One region of the Kocuria rosea genome, then DNA from elsewhere that is predicted to be linked to it. Evidence: riboswitches for the same ligand, from Rfam matches in the RefSeq annotation. Region 1 holds a riboswitch; the other holds the start of a gene.
What was found. A riboswitch is a leader RNA that binds a small molecule or an ion and turns the genes downstream of it on or off. The one in region 1 is predicted to bind S-adenosylmethionine.

Region 1 (5,012 bases):
CGGCCGGGAGCGCCCGGCGGGTGGGGTGCCGCTCTCGGGCGGTGACTGGTGCAGGGCGGAAGTCATGGGACGAGTCCTCCTGGAAGTGGTGATCCGGGTCGGGGAGCACCTGCCGGGTCCAGCGCGGACCGGGCAGGGGCGGGACGTCGTCGTGCCCGCGGACCGGTGCGGCGGCCGAAACCCGCGCCCCGGGGATGCTCAACATCGTGTCACCACCCTTCCGGTTGGTAAAGTTCTTTCTCATGAGCACCTCCTCCCGCGAGCGCATCCTCGACGGCGCCCTCGAGCTGATCCGGGGCGGCGGCACGGTCTCCCTGGCGTCGGCCGCGCGGCAGGCGGGTCTGACCAAGCCCGGGGTGATGTACCACTTCCCCACCAAGGAGGCGCTGATGCTCGCCCTGGTGGACCGGGTGATGGACGGCTGGGACGCGCAGATGGCCCGCCGCCTGCCCGGCCCCCCGGAGCAGGTGCCCGCGGCGGAACGGCTGCGCGCCTACCTCGACTGGTGCCTGTCCGGGGAGGTCGACGAGACCGACCTCGTGATGCTCACCGACCAGCGGCTGCGCGCCACGCTCAAGGAGCGCTGGGTCGCGCGGGTGGAGCCGTGGGTGCACCTGCCCGCGGACCTGCCCGCCGAGCGCCGGAGCCGGCTGCTGGCCGTGCGGCTGCTCGCCGACGGCGTGTGGTTCGCCGACGCCGCGGGCGTCTTCGCCCCCGACCCGCAGGAACGGGCCCGGGTCAGGGCGGTCGCCGACGAGCTCCTGGAGGGCTGAGCCGTGCTGCGCCGGCTGCTGCTGCTCGCCGCCGTGCTCGCCGAGGTGGCGGCCACGCTGTCGCTGAAGGCGGCTCTGGACGAGCCCGCCTGGTACGCGCTCGTCGTCGCCGGCTACCTCGCCGCGTTCACCCTCCTGGCGGCCGTGCTGCGCCGCGGCATGCCGGTGGGGGTCGCCTACGGCGTGTGGGCCGCCCTCGGGGTGATGCTCACCGCTCTGGCGGCGGCCGTGGTCTACGGTGAGCGGCTGAGCCCGGCCGTGCTGGCCGGGATCGTGCTGGTCGTGGCCGGCGTGCTCTGCGTGGAGCTCGGCTCCCGCCGCCCCGCCCGCGAGACCGAGGAGGCGGCCTGATGGCCTGGCTCTTCCTCAGTGTCTCGATCCTCACCGAGGTCGCTGGAACCCTGTCCCTGCGGATGGCCGCCCGGGGCCGCCGCCGCTGGTACGCCGCCGTGGCCGTCGGCTACCTGGTGGCGTTCACCTGCCTGAGCCTCGTCCTGGCCGAGGGCATGGCGCTGGGCGTCGCCTACGGCATCTGGTCGGCCTCCGGCGTGGCGCTGACGGCACTGGCCGGCCGGGTCCTGTTCCGCGAGCCGTTCACCTGGGTGACGGCGGCCGGGGTGGCCCTCATCGCCGGCGGAGTGCTCCTCATCGAGCTCGGCGCCCCGCCGGTCTGAGCGGTCCCCGGTGCCGGGCCGGGTCCGGCGCCCCGTCCCGGGTGGTGCGGCGCCGGATCTCGTGTAGAGTAGTCCGCAGTTGTTGAGGTTCGTTTTTGTCTTTCAAGCAGTTCGGCCCACTCGGGTGCAGCAGTTTTTCTGAGAAGACGTTTTCCATGCATCACAACTGTTTTGTTTCTCGAACGTCGGGAAACGTTCATCTCATGAAGGATCAGGTCTCCCATGACTACCGGTATCGTCAAGTGGTTCAACGCTGACAAGGGCTTCGGCTTTATCACCCCCGAGGACGGCTCCAAGGACGTCTTCGCCCACTTCTCCGCGATCAACTCGAACGGCTTCCGCTCGCTGAACGAGAACGACCGCGTCGAGTTCGAGACCCAGGACGGCCCCAAGGGCCCCCAGGCTGCGAACATCAACGTCATCTCCTAAGGATCTTCCGCGGGCTCCGGCCCGTTGATCCTCCAGAACCGTCGTCGGGCTGCGCCCGGCGGCGGTTCTGTCGTCGTACCCGCCGAGCAGCACCGGGAGGAAGCGCCGTGACCATTCCCGATCCGCTCCCCGCCGCGGAGGAGCCGGAGGACCCCTTCGTGGTGAACCGGGTCTCCGACGCCGAGCTGGACGTCTCCGTGCCGTTCGAGGTCGAGGCCTCCGAGTGGGGATTCGACGGCTCCGCCGACGAGGCCGGCGGCGGCTGGGGCTCGGCGGGGGACTACGGCCTCGAGTGAGCACCCCGCGGGTCCCACCGGCGCTCCGGACGTCACCGTCCTCCCGCACGATGGAGGCCGCAGCCCGACGGGCTGCGGCCTCCGTGCGCTCCTGTCCGCCGGCTATGCCGACAGCGGGAGGGACGAGGGGTGGAGCTTGAAGAACGGGTGCCGTCCGGTCGCCGCGAGGGCTCCGGGAACGAGGAGCTGGCGGTACTTGGCGCACCATTGCGCCGTACCCTCCGTGTGCTCCGCCGCGGCGGCCAGGTCGTCGGCCTCGGGGCTCAGGTACTCCTGCACGTCCCCGTCGGTCGACGTGAGACGGACGAGGTGGAGATCGGGGAGGGCGGTGACGGTCACGTCGATCCACTCCTCGCGCTGGTCGGTGGTGATGGCTGTTCTTTCTTCGGACATGGTCATGTTTTCTCCTGACGTTCTTGCAGGCATCCGATGGCGTTGCCCGCCGCTTCGTCATCCGATCCACCCGGGAACATCGGGTTGGCGCGCAGCGGGTCGGAGCCCCTCCACGGTTCCGCCGGGGATCGTCGATCTCCGGCCGAGGGCGTGGACGCCGCATCTCGAGAAGCAGGTTCAGGCTACCCCGCGGCACCGACACCTCGACAAGCGAGTCGTGAGTTGTGTCACTGAAACGTAATGCGCGGGGCCGTCGCCTGCGCCGTCCCCGGTACTACGGGACCCATTCCAGCGCAACGATGTGTCGTCGAGATGTCCGGGCGGTGACACCCCGGGGAAGGCCTGTGCACAGGAGGGGGCACCGGATCCGGCCGGGTCGCCGCACGCGGACACGGTTCGGCCGATGTGGTTCAATGGGGAGAGCTTCAAGAGACCCGGTCGGCAAGCTCCGACTTGACCGGGCACCAACCCCATGTTCACGGGTGGTTCGGATGACGAAGCGGCTCGCATCGCCGCAGCAGCGGTACCCGGTGCGAGCAAGAGCGCACGAAGGATCCCGGTCATGTCCGACCTCCGCCACTCCGCCGCCCGCACGGGCGCGTTCCCCCAGCCCTCCCACGCCGTCCCGGCCACCGGGGACGGGACCCGCCGCGACCCCGCGCCGAGCGTCCCGGCGATCAGCGTCTCCGCCATGAGCGTCGAGGACTACGCCCGCGTGGTGCAGGTCCGCACCGAGTTCGTGGACTTCCTGCTGGCTCCGGCCCGCGGGGAGCTCGCCGCCGCGGCCTGAGGCCCGCCGCCGTGGACCTCCTCCTGGACCGTTCCGTGCTGCTGGGGGTGCGCACCCCGGAGCGCTGCCCCGAGCTGGCCGAGGTCCTGCGCCGGCACGGACACCGGCGGCTGTTCCTGCCCGCCACGGTGCTCGGGGAGCTGCTCGCCGAGCGGCCCGACGAGACGCTGTGGGCGGAGCAGCTCGAGCTGCGCTTCCCGGGCCGGGTCCTCCCCGCGGACGCCGCCGTGGCCCGGGCGTGGGGAGCGCTGGCCGCGACGGGGGCGGCCGATCCGCTCGCCGGGCTCACCGCGGCCACGGCCCTGGTCCACGGGCTGACCGTGCTGACCGCGGAGCCGGGGCGGTACGCCGGCACCGGGGCGCCCGTGCTGGACGCGTCCCCCGCCCGCCGGTAGCCCTCAGACGGCCCGGCGGTGCCGGCGGCTGCGCCCCTGCCCCTGCGCCGAGAGCGCCACGGCGCGCTCGTAGTGCTCGAGCAGCTGCCCGACCAGCACGTCCCACGTCCGGCCCTGGACCGCCGCGTGCGCCGCGACGCCGAACGCGGCCCGCTTCGCCTCGTCGCCCAGGAGATCCGCCACGTACCCGCGCAGCGCCCCGAGGTCGCCCGGGGGATAGAGCCAGCCGGTGCGGGACCGGTCCACGAGGTCGAGGGGACCGCCCCGGCCGGTCGCGACCACCGGCACCCCCGAGGCCATGGCCTCCTGGATCGTCTGGCAGAACGTCTCGAACTCGCCGGGGTGGACGAACACGTCGAAGGACGCCATGATGCGCGCCAGGTCGGCACCGCTGCGGCGCCCGGTGAAGTGGGCCTGCGGGAGCCGGCGGCGCAGGGCGTCCTCCTCCGGGCCCGAGCCCACGACCACCAGGCGGGTGCCGGGCAGGTCCGCGACCGCGGAGAGGTCCTCGACCTGCTTCTCCGGGGCGATCCGGCCCACGTAGCCGACGATCCGCCGGCCGCCGCCGACCTCCTCCCGCCACCGCTCGTCGCGGTGCCGGGGGGAGAAGCGGGTGGTGTCCACCCCGCGCCGCCACAGGTGCACGTCCTGGACGCCGTGCTCGGTGAGCTGCCGGACCGCCGCGGTGGACGGCGCGAGCGTGAGCGTGGCGAGGTTGTGCATGGAGCGCACGTGCCCCCACAGGAGCTGCTCGAGGAACGGGGCCCCGTACTTGGCCGCGTAGCCGGGCACGTCGGTCTGGTAGACCGCCACGCACGGCACCCCGAGCTGCTGGGCCGCCAGGATCGCCCGGCGGCCCAGCACGAACGGGGAGGCCACGTGGACCACGTCAGGCCGGAAGCGCTCCAGCTGCCGCCGCACCCGGGCCACGGTCCCGCCGGCCACCCGCACGGCGGGGTAGCCGGTGAGCGGAACGGCTGGCAGCCGGTGCACCGGCACCCCGTCGAGGTCCTCGACGACCTGCTCCGCCGGGCGCCCGAGCGGCGCGGGTTCGTAGGAGGGCGCCACGACCACGACGTCGTGCCCGCCGGCGACCAGCTGCTCGACGACCCGCAGCACCGAGTGGGTGACTCCGTTGAGGTGGGGGAGGAACTGCTCGGCGACCACGGCGACTCTCATGCTCCCGAGCCTGCCGGGGCCGGGCGACCGGACGGCGAGCGGGGCGTGGCCCGCCGGTGAAGGCGCCGTGAAGCCTCGGCCGG
Region 2 (5,012 bases), 1.3 Mb from region 1:
GGGCCGGTGAGTGCTCCACGCTCAGCAGCGCGGAGCCGCCCCACTCGGCACCCGCGGACAGGCCCTGGAGGATGCGCAGGACCACGAGCCCGACGACGGCCCACCAGCCGATCACCTCGTAGGTGGGCAGCAGGCCGATCAGGGTGGAGGCCACGCCCATGAGCAGCAGGGAGGCCACCAGCAGGGCCTTGCGGCCGATCCGGTCCCCCAGGTGCCCGGCGATGATCCCGCCCAGGGGCCGGGCGATCACCCCGACCGCGAGCGTGGCGAAGGACGCCACGATACCGCCGAGCTCGGTGGCCATGGGGAAGAACTGGACGTTGAAGACGAGTGCGGCGGCGGTGCCGTAGAGGTAGAAGTCGTACCACTCGATGGTGGTCCCGGCGAAGGCCGAGGCCAGGACGCGCTTCTTGCCGTGGACGATGCTGCTGCGGCCCGGGGCGGCCGTGGTCGTGGTGCTCATGCGTCAGGCTCCTGGGGTTCGGTCGGCGTCGGTCGTGGCATCGGTCGTGGCATCGGTCGCGGCATCGGTCGTGGCATCGGTCGTGGCATCGGTCGTGGCGCCGGTCCTCGCGTCGCCGATGGCGTTCAGGCCCTCCGGCAGGGTGCCGTTGATGAGGTAGTCGCCGAGGGCTCGGGCGCGGAAGGCGATCGGGTTGTGGGTGGCCACGGTCTGGGCGTTGCGCCAGTGCCGGTCCAGGCCCTTGGCCGTGGACGTGGCGGAGGCGCCCACGGTGAGGAACAGGTCCTGGGCCGCGCCGAGCGCCAGCTCCGGCACGGTGACCTGGGCGTGCTCCACGGCGATCTCGGACTCGTGCAGCGCCGCCGGGAGGGCCCCGGTGAAGTCCGGCCGGTCGGCGCCGGCCGCTGCGGCGGCGGCGATCCCGGCGTCCAGGGCGCGGGCGGCGTGCAGGACGGTGGCCTCGGCGGCGAAGGCCTTGGCGGAGATCCGCCCGGTGGCCTCCTGGATCAGCGGGTCGTCGCGGAACGGCAGGCCGAGCCCGGTGTTGAAGGTCCGCCGGCGTCCGGCGATGGTCTCCACCGCGTCCCGCCGGGCCGCCCGGGCGATGCCGGCCAGCACGGCCAGCAGCACGAGCTGGAAGAAGGCGGCCTCGTGGACGGCCTCCGCGCTGCCGGCGGTGCGGTCCAGCACGGCGTCCTCCGGGACGCGCACCCGCTCGAAGACCGCGGTGCCGGTGCCGGTGAGCTTCTGCCCGAAGCCGTCCCAGTCGTCCTCGAGCGTCACGCCCTCGGCGTCCGTGGCGACGACGGCGAAGCGGCGCCCGTCGCGGCCGTCCAGGGCGGCCGAGACGCGGGTGTAGTCGCAGAAGACGGAACCGGTGGCGTAGAACTTCCGGCCGGTGAGCTCCCAGCCCTCGGGGGTCCGGCTCAGCACGGTGTTCAGGGTGCCCAGCGCGTTGCCGCCCTTCTCCGTGGAGGCGTTGCCGACGGTGGCCCCGGCCAGCACCCGCGGGTACCAGACCTCCTGGAGCTCCCGGGGCAGGAAGCGCAGGGACTCCACGAAGCCGTGGTGGGAGCGGTAGAGGTGGGCGATGTTGGAGTCGGCCTCGGCCAGGTCGACCAGCAGCCGGGTGAAGTCCTCGAGGCTGACCCCGGGGCCGCCGTGGGCCGCCGGGACGCGCAGGGCACCGAACCCGGCCCGGTCCAGCCGGCCGACCTCCGCGTAGGGCAGCGCGCGCCGGAGGTCCCGGTCCAGGGCGCCGGCGGCGATCTCCGCGAACAGCGGCCGGAAGTGCTCCCGCAGCCCGGAGTAGTCCCCGGGCAGGCCGGCGGCGAGGTCCGTGCCGGCGCGGGGATGGGCGGTGGTCTCCTCGACCGTGCTCGGGGTCATGCGGTGGTCCTCTCGGTCGCACCGAGGATTGCCGGTCGGCCGGTCGCGCCGGGGGCGGGCCCGGTGGCGGCAGCGCCGGAGGCTGACGTCACGGACCGACTGCAGATCCGGGATCTCCATCGGTTCTGGCATTAGCACCCTGACCCCGGAGGAGGGCGGGTTGCTGCGGCGTCGTCGAGCCAGATCTCTCAACCGCTCTGAATGGGGCGCTTGCCATGGCATCAGACCGCCCGGTCCAGGGCCAACCGGATGACGGGCGCACGTCATGGAGTGTCACGACGGCGTCACAGAAGGTCACGTCCTCCGCGGTGGTGTAGCGGTGTGCCGCAGGAGACCGGATCAGTAGACCGGCTGGTCCGGCTCCACCTGCGCCACCCAGGCAAGCACTCCACCCTCGAGGTGACGGACCCGCTCCTCCCGCCCGGCGTAGAAGGACCGCAGCGCGGCGAGCGCGGTCGCGGAGCGGGCCCCGGCCTTGCAGTGCAGCACGAGGTCAGCGCCGCGGGCCTCCGGGGGCAGGGCGTCCGCGCCGCGGTCCAGGATCTCCTGCAGGGGCACGGGCACGGCGCCGTCGATGGCCACGAGCTCCCGCTCCCAGTCCTCGCGCACGTCCACCAGGGCGAAGGACGCCTCCCCGCGCTCCCGGCGCTCGAGCAGCCGGGCCAGCTCGGCCGCCCCGACGGTCTCGGAGGCGTCCGCGCCGGGCAGCGCGCAGACCGCGGCGGGCCGGGCCACCGCGGTGACCGGGGCGGCGTCGGGATCCAGGGTGAGCCGCATCTCGCGCCAGGTCATCGCCAGCGCGTCGTGCAGCAGCACCCGGCCGAGCAGGGGCTCCCCGGTGCCGGTGACGAGCTTGACGGCCTCGGTGACCATGACCGCGCCGACGGTGGCGGGGAGCATGCCGAAGACCCCGCCCTCGGCGCAGCTGGGCACCTCGCCGTCCGGCGGGGCCTCGGGGTAGAGGTCCCGGTAGGTGGGCCCGTGCCCGGTCCAGAAGACGCTGACCTGCCCCTCGAAGCGCAGGATGGAGCCCCACACGCAAGGCGTGCCGGTCAGGGCGGCGGCGTCGCTGACCACGTAGCGGGTCGCGAAGTTGTCGGCGCCGTCCAGGACCAGGTCGTACCGGCCGATGATGTCCACGGCGTTGTCCGCGTCCAGCCGGACGGGGTGGGTGCGGACCTCCACCAGCGGGTTGAGCGCGGTGACGGCCTCGGCGGCGGAGACGGACTTGGGGCGGCCGACGTCGGCGGCCGTGTGCACCACCTGGCGCTGCAGGTTGGAGACCGCCACCACGTCGTCGTCGACGATCCCGAGGGTCCCGACCCCCGCCGCGGCGAGGTACTGCAGGGCCGGGGACCCGAGCCCCCCGGCGCCGACGACGAGCACGCGGGCGTTCCGCAGCCGCCGCTGGCCGAGGGTCCCGATCCCGGGCAGGGTCAGGTGCCGGGCGTAGCGCTCGAGCTCCTCGCGGGTCAGTTCGGGGCCGGGCTCCACGAGCGGGGGCAGCGGGCTCACGGCCGCTCCCCCACGGGCGCCCAGTCCCCGCGCGGCACGTCCGCCGGGCCGTCAGCCGGCCCGGCACCGGCGGCGTCCGTGTCGATCCGCCCGGCCATCGACGAGGACGCCTGGGCGTGGCGGCGGGCCGGGATGCGCCCGGCACCGGCGGCGAGCCGGCCGGCGAGCACGGCGTGGCGCATGGCGGTCGCCATCGCCACCGGGTCCTGGGCGCGGGTGACGGCGCTGGCCAGCAGCACGGCGTCGCAGCCCAGCTCCATGGCCAGGGCGGCCTCGGAGGCGGTGCCGATCCCGGCGTCGAGCACCACGGGCACGGACGCCCGGGAGGCGATGAGCTCGATGTTGTGCGGGTTGAGGATGCCCAGCCCGGTGCCGATGGGGGCGCCCAGGGGCATCACCGCGGCCGCGCCCAGGTCCTCGAGGCGGCGTGCGACGGCCGGGTCGTCGGAGGTGTAGGCGAAGACCTTGAAGCCGCGGGCCACGAGCTGCTCGGTGGCGTCGAGGAGCTCCACGACGTCGGGCAGCAGCGTGTCCTCGTCCGCGATGACCTCGAGCTTGACCCAGTCGGTCTCGAGGGCCTCGCGGCCGAGCTCGGCGGTCAGCAGCGCGTCCCGGGCGGTGTAGCACCCGGCGGTGTTGGGCAGGATCCGGATGTCGTTGCGCTCGAGCAGCGCGAAGAGGGAGTCGCCCTGGCCGGGGGCGTAGCGGCGCAGGGCCACGGTGGTCAGCTCGGTGCCGGAGGCCAGCAGGGCCTGCTCCAGGGTGTGCAGCGAGCTCAGGCCGCCGGTGCCCATGATCAGCCGGGAGCTCAGCTCGATGCCGTCGAGCACGAGGGGGTCGGGGTGCGGGGCGGTCACGTCAGCCTCCCTGGACGGCGTTGATGATCTCGATGGACTGGCCCTCCGCCACGGGGGTCCGCCGCCAGCGGCTGCGGGGCACGACCGCGGCGTCCACGGCCACGGCCACGCCGAGGCGCCCGCCGTCCAGCGGGGCGCCGTCGGGGCCCAGGGCCCGGCCGACGGTCTCGGCGACGAGGTCGACGACGGTCGCCTCCGCCGCCACGCGGTGCGGGCGGCCGTTGAGGGTGATGGCGGTCATCGGGTGCTCCTGCTCCGGGGCCCGGGCCCGGCGGCGGCCGGCGCGGGATCCTCTGGACGGGCCTCGACGGGGCGGTCGAAGCGGTGCGGGTCGGTGGTGGCGAGGTGCTCGGCGTCGGCGGCCAGGTCGGCTCCGGTCCCGCCGGTCACCAGCTGCGCGGCGAGCCGGGCGGCCAGCGGGGCGAGCAGGACGCCGTGGCGGAAGTAGCCGGTGGAGACCACGAGCCCCGGCACCGGCGAGCCGTCCGGGTCGCGGACCCGGCCGAAGTACGGGATGTCGTCCGGGGTGCCGGGCCGGGCGCGGGCCAGCACCTCGACCAGCTCGAGGTCGGCGACGCCGGGCACGAGCGCCTGGGCATCGCGCAGCAGCCGGAACACGCCGCCGGCGCTGGGACCGGACAGGTCGTCCTCGCGGGAGGTCGCCCCGATCACCACGGTCCCGTCGGCGCGGGGCACCAGGTAGACGGGCACCCCGTGCACCAGGCCGCGGACCGTGCGCTCGAGCAGCTCCGGCGCCCCGGCGGGGACCCGGGCGCGCAGGATGTCCC

Region 2: it holds a riboswitch for S-adenosylmethionine, as region 1 does, so the genes downstream of both, EQG70_RS01165 (acyl-CoA dehydrogenase family protein) here and EQG70_RS13420 (hypothetical protein) in region 1, are expected to answer to the same signal.

The regions. Positions count from the first base shown of each region.
Region 1 covers NZ_CP035103.1:2,923,322-2,928,333, reverse strand. The annotation lists gene betT (choline BCCT transporter BetT) at 1-66, opposite strand, end outside; gene EQG70_RS13450 (TetR/AcrR family transcriptional regulator) at 243-773, shown strand; gene EQG70_RS13445 (DMT family transporter) at 777-1,124, shown strand; gene EQG70_RS13440 (DMT family transporter) at 1,124-1,447, shown strand; gene cspE (transcription antiterminator/RNA stability regulator CspE) at 1,670-1,876, shown strand; gene EQG70_RS13430 (hypothetical protein) at 1,984-2,172, shown strand; gene EQG70_RS13425 (hypothetical protein) at 2,275-2,571, opposite strand; SAM riboswitch class IV at 2,989-3,114, shown strand; gene EQG70_RS13420 (hypothetical protein) at 3,128-3,355, shown strand; gene EQG70_RS13415 (PIN domain-containing protein) at 3,367-3,750, shown strand; gene EQG70_RS13410 (glycosyltransferase family 4 protein) at 3,754-4,929, opposite strand.
Region 2 covers NZ_CP035103.1:250,716-255,727, reverse strand. The annotation lists gene EQG70_RS01170 (MFS transporter) at 1-463, opposite strand, end outside; gene EQG70_RS01165 (acyl-CoA dehydrogenase family protein) at 467-1,852, opposite strand; SAM riboswitch class I at 1,966-2,060, opposite strand; gene moeB (molybdopterin-synthase adenylyltransferase MoeB) at 2,192-3,367, opposite strand; gene EQG70_RS01155 (thiazole synthase) at 3,364-4,161, opposite strand; gene thiS (sulfur carrier protein ThiS) at 4,226-4,465, opposite strand; gene EQG70_RS01145 (FAD-dependent oxidoreductase) at 4,462-5,012, opposite strand, start outside.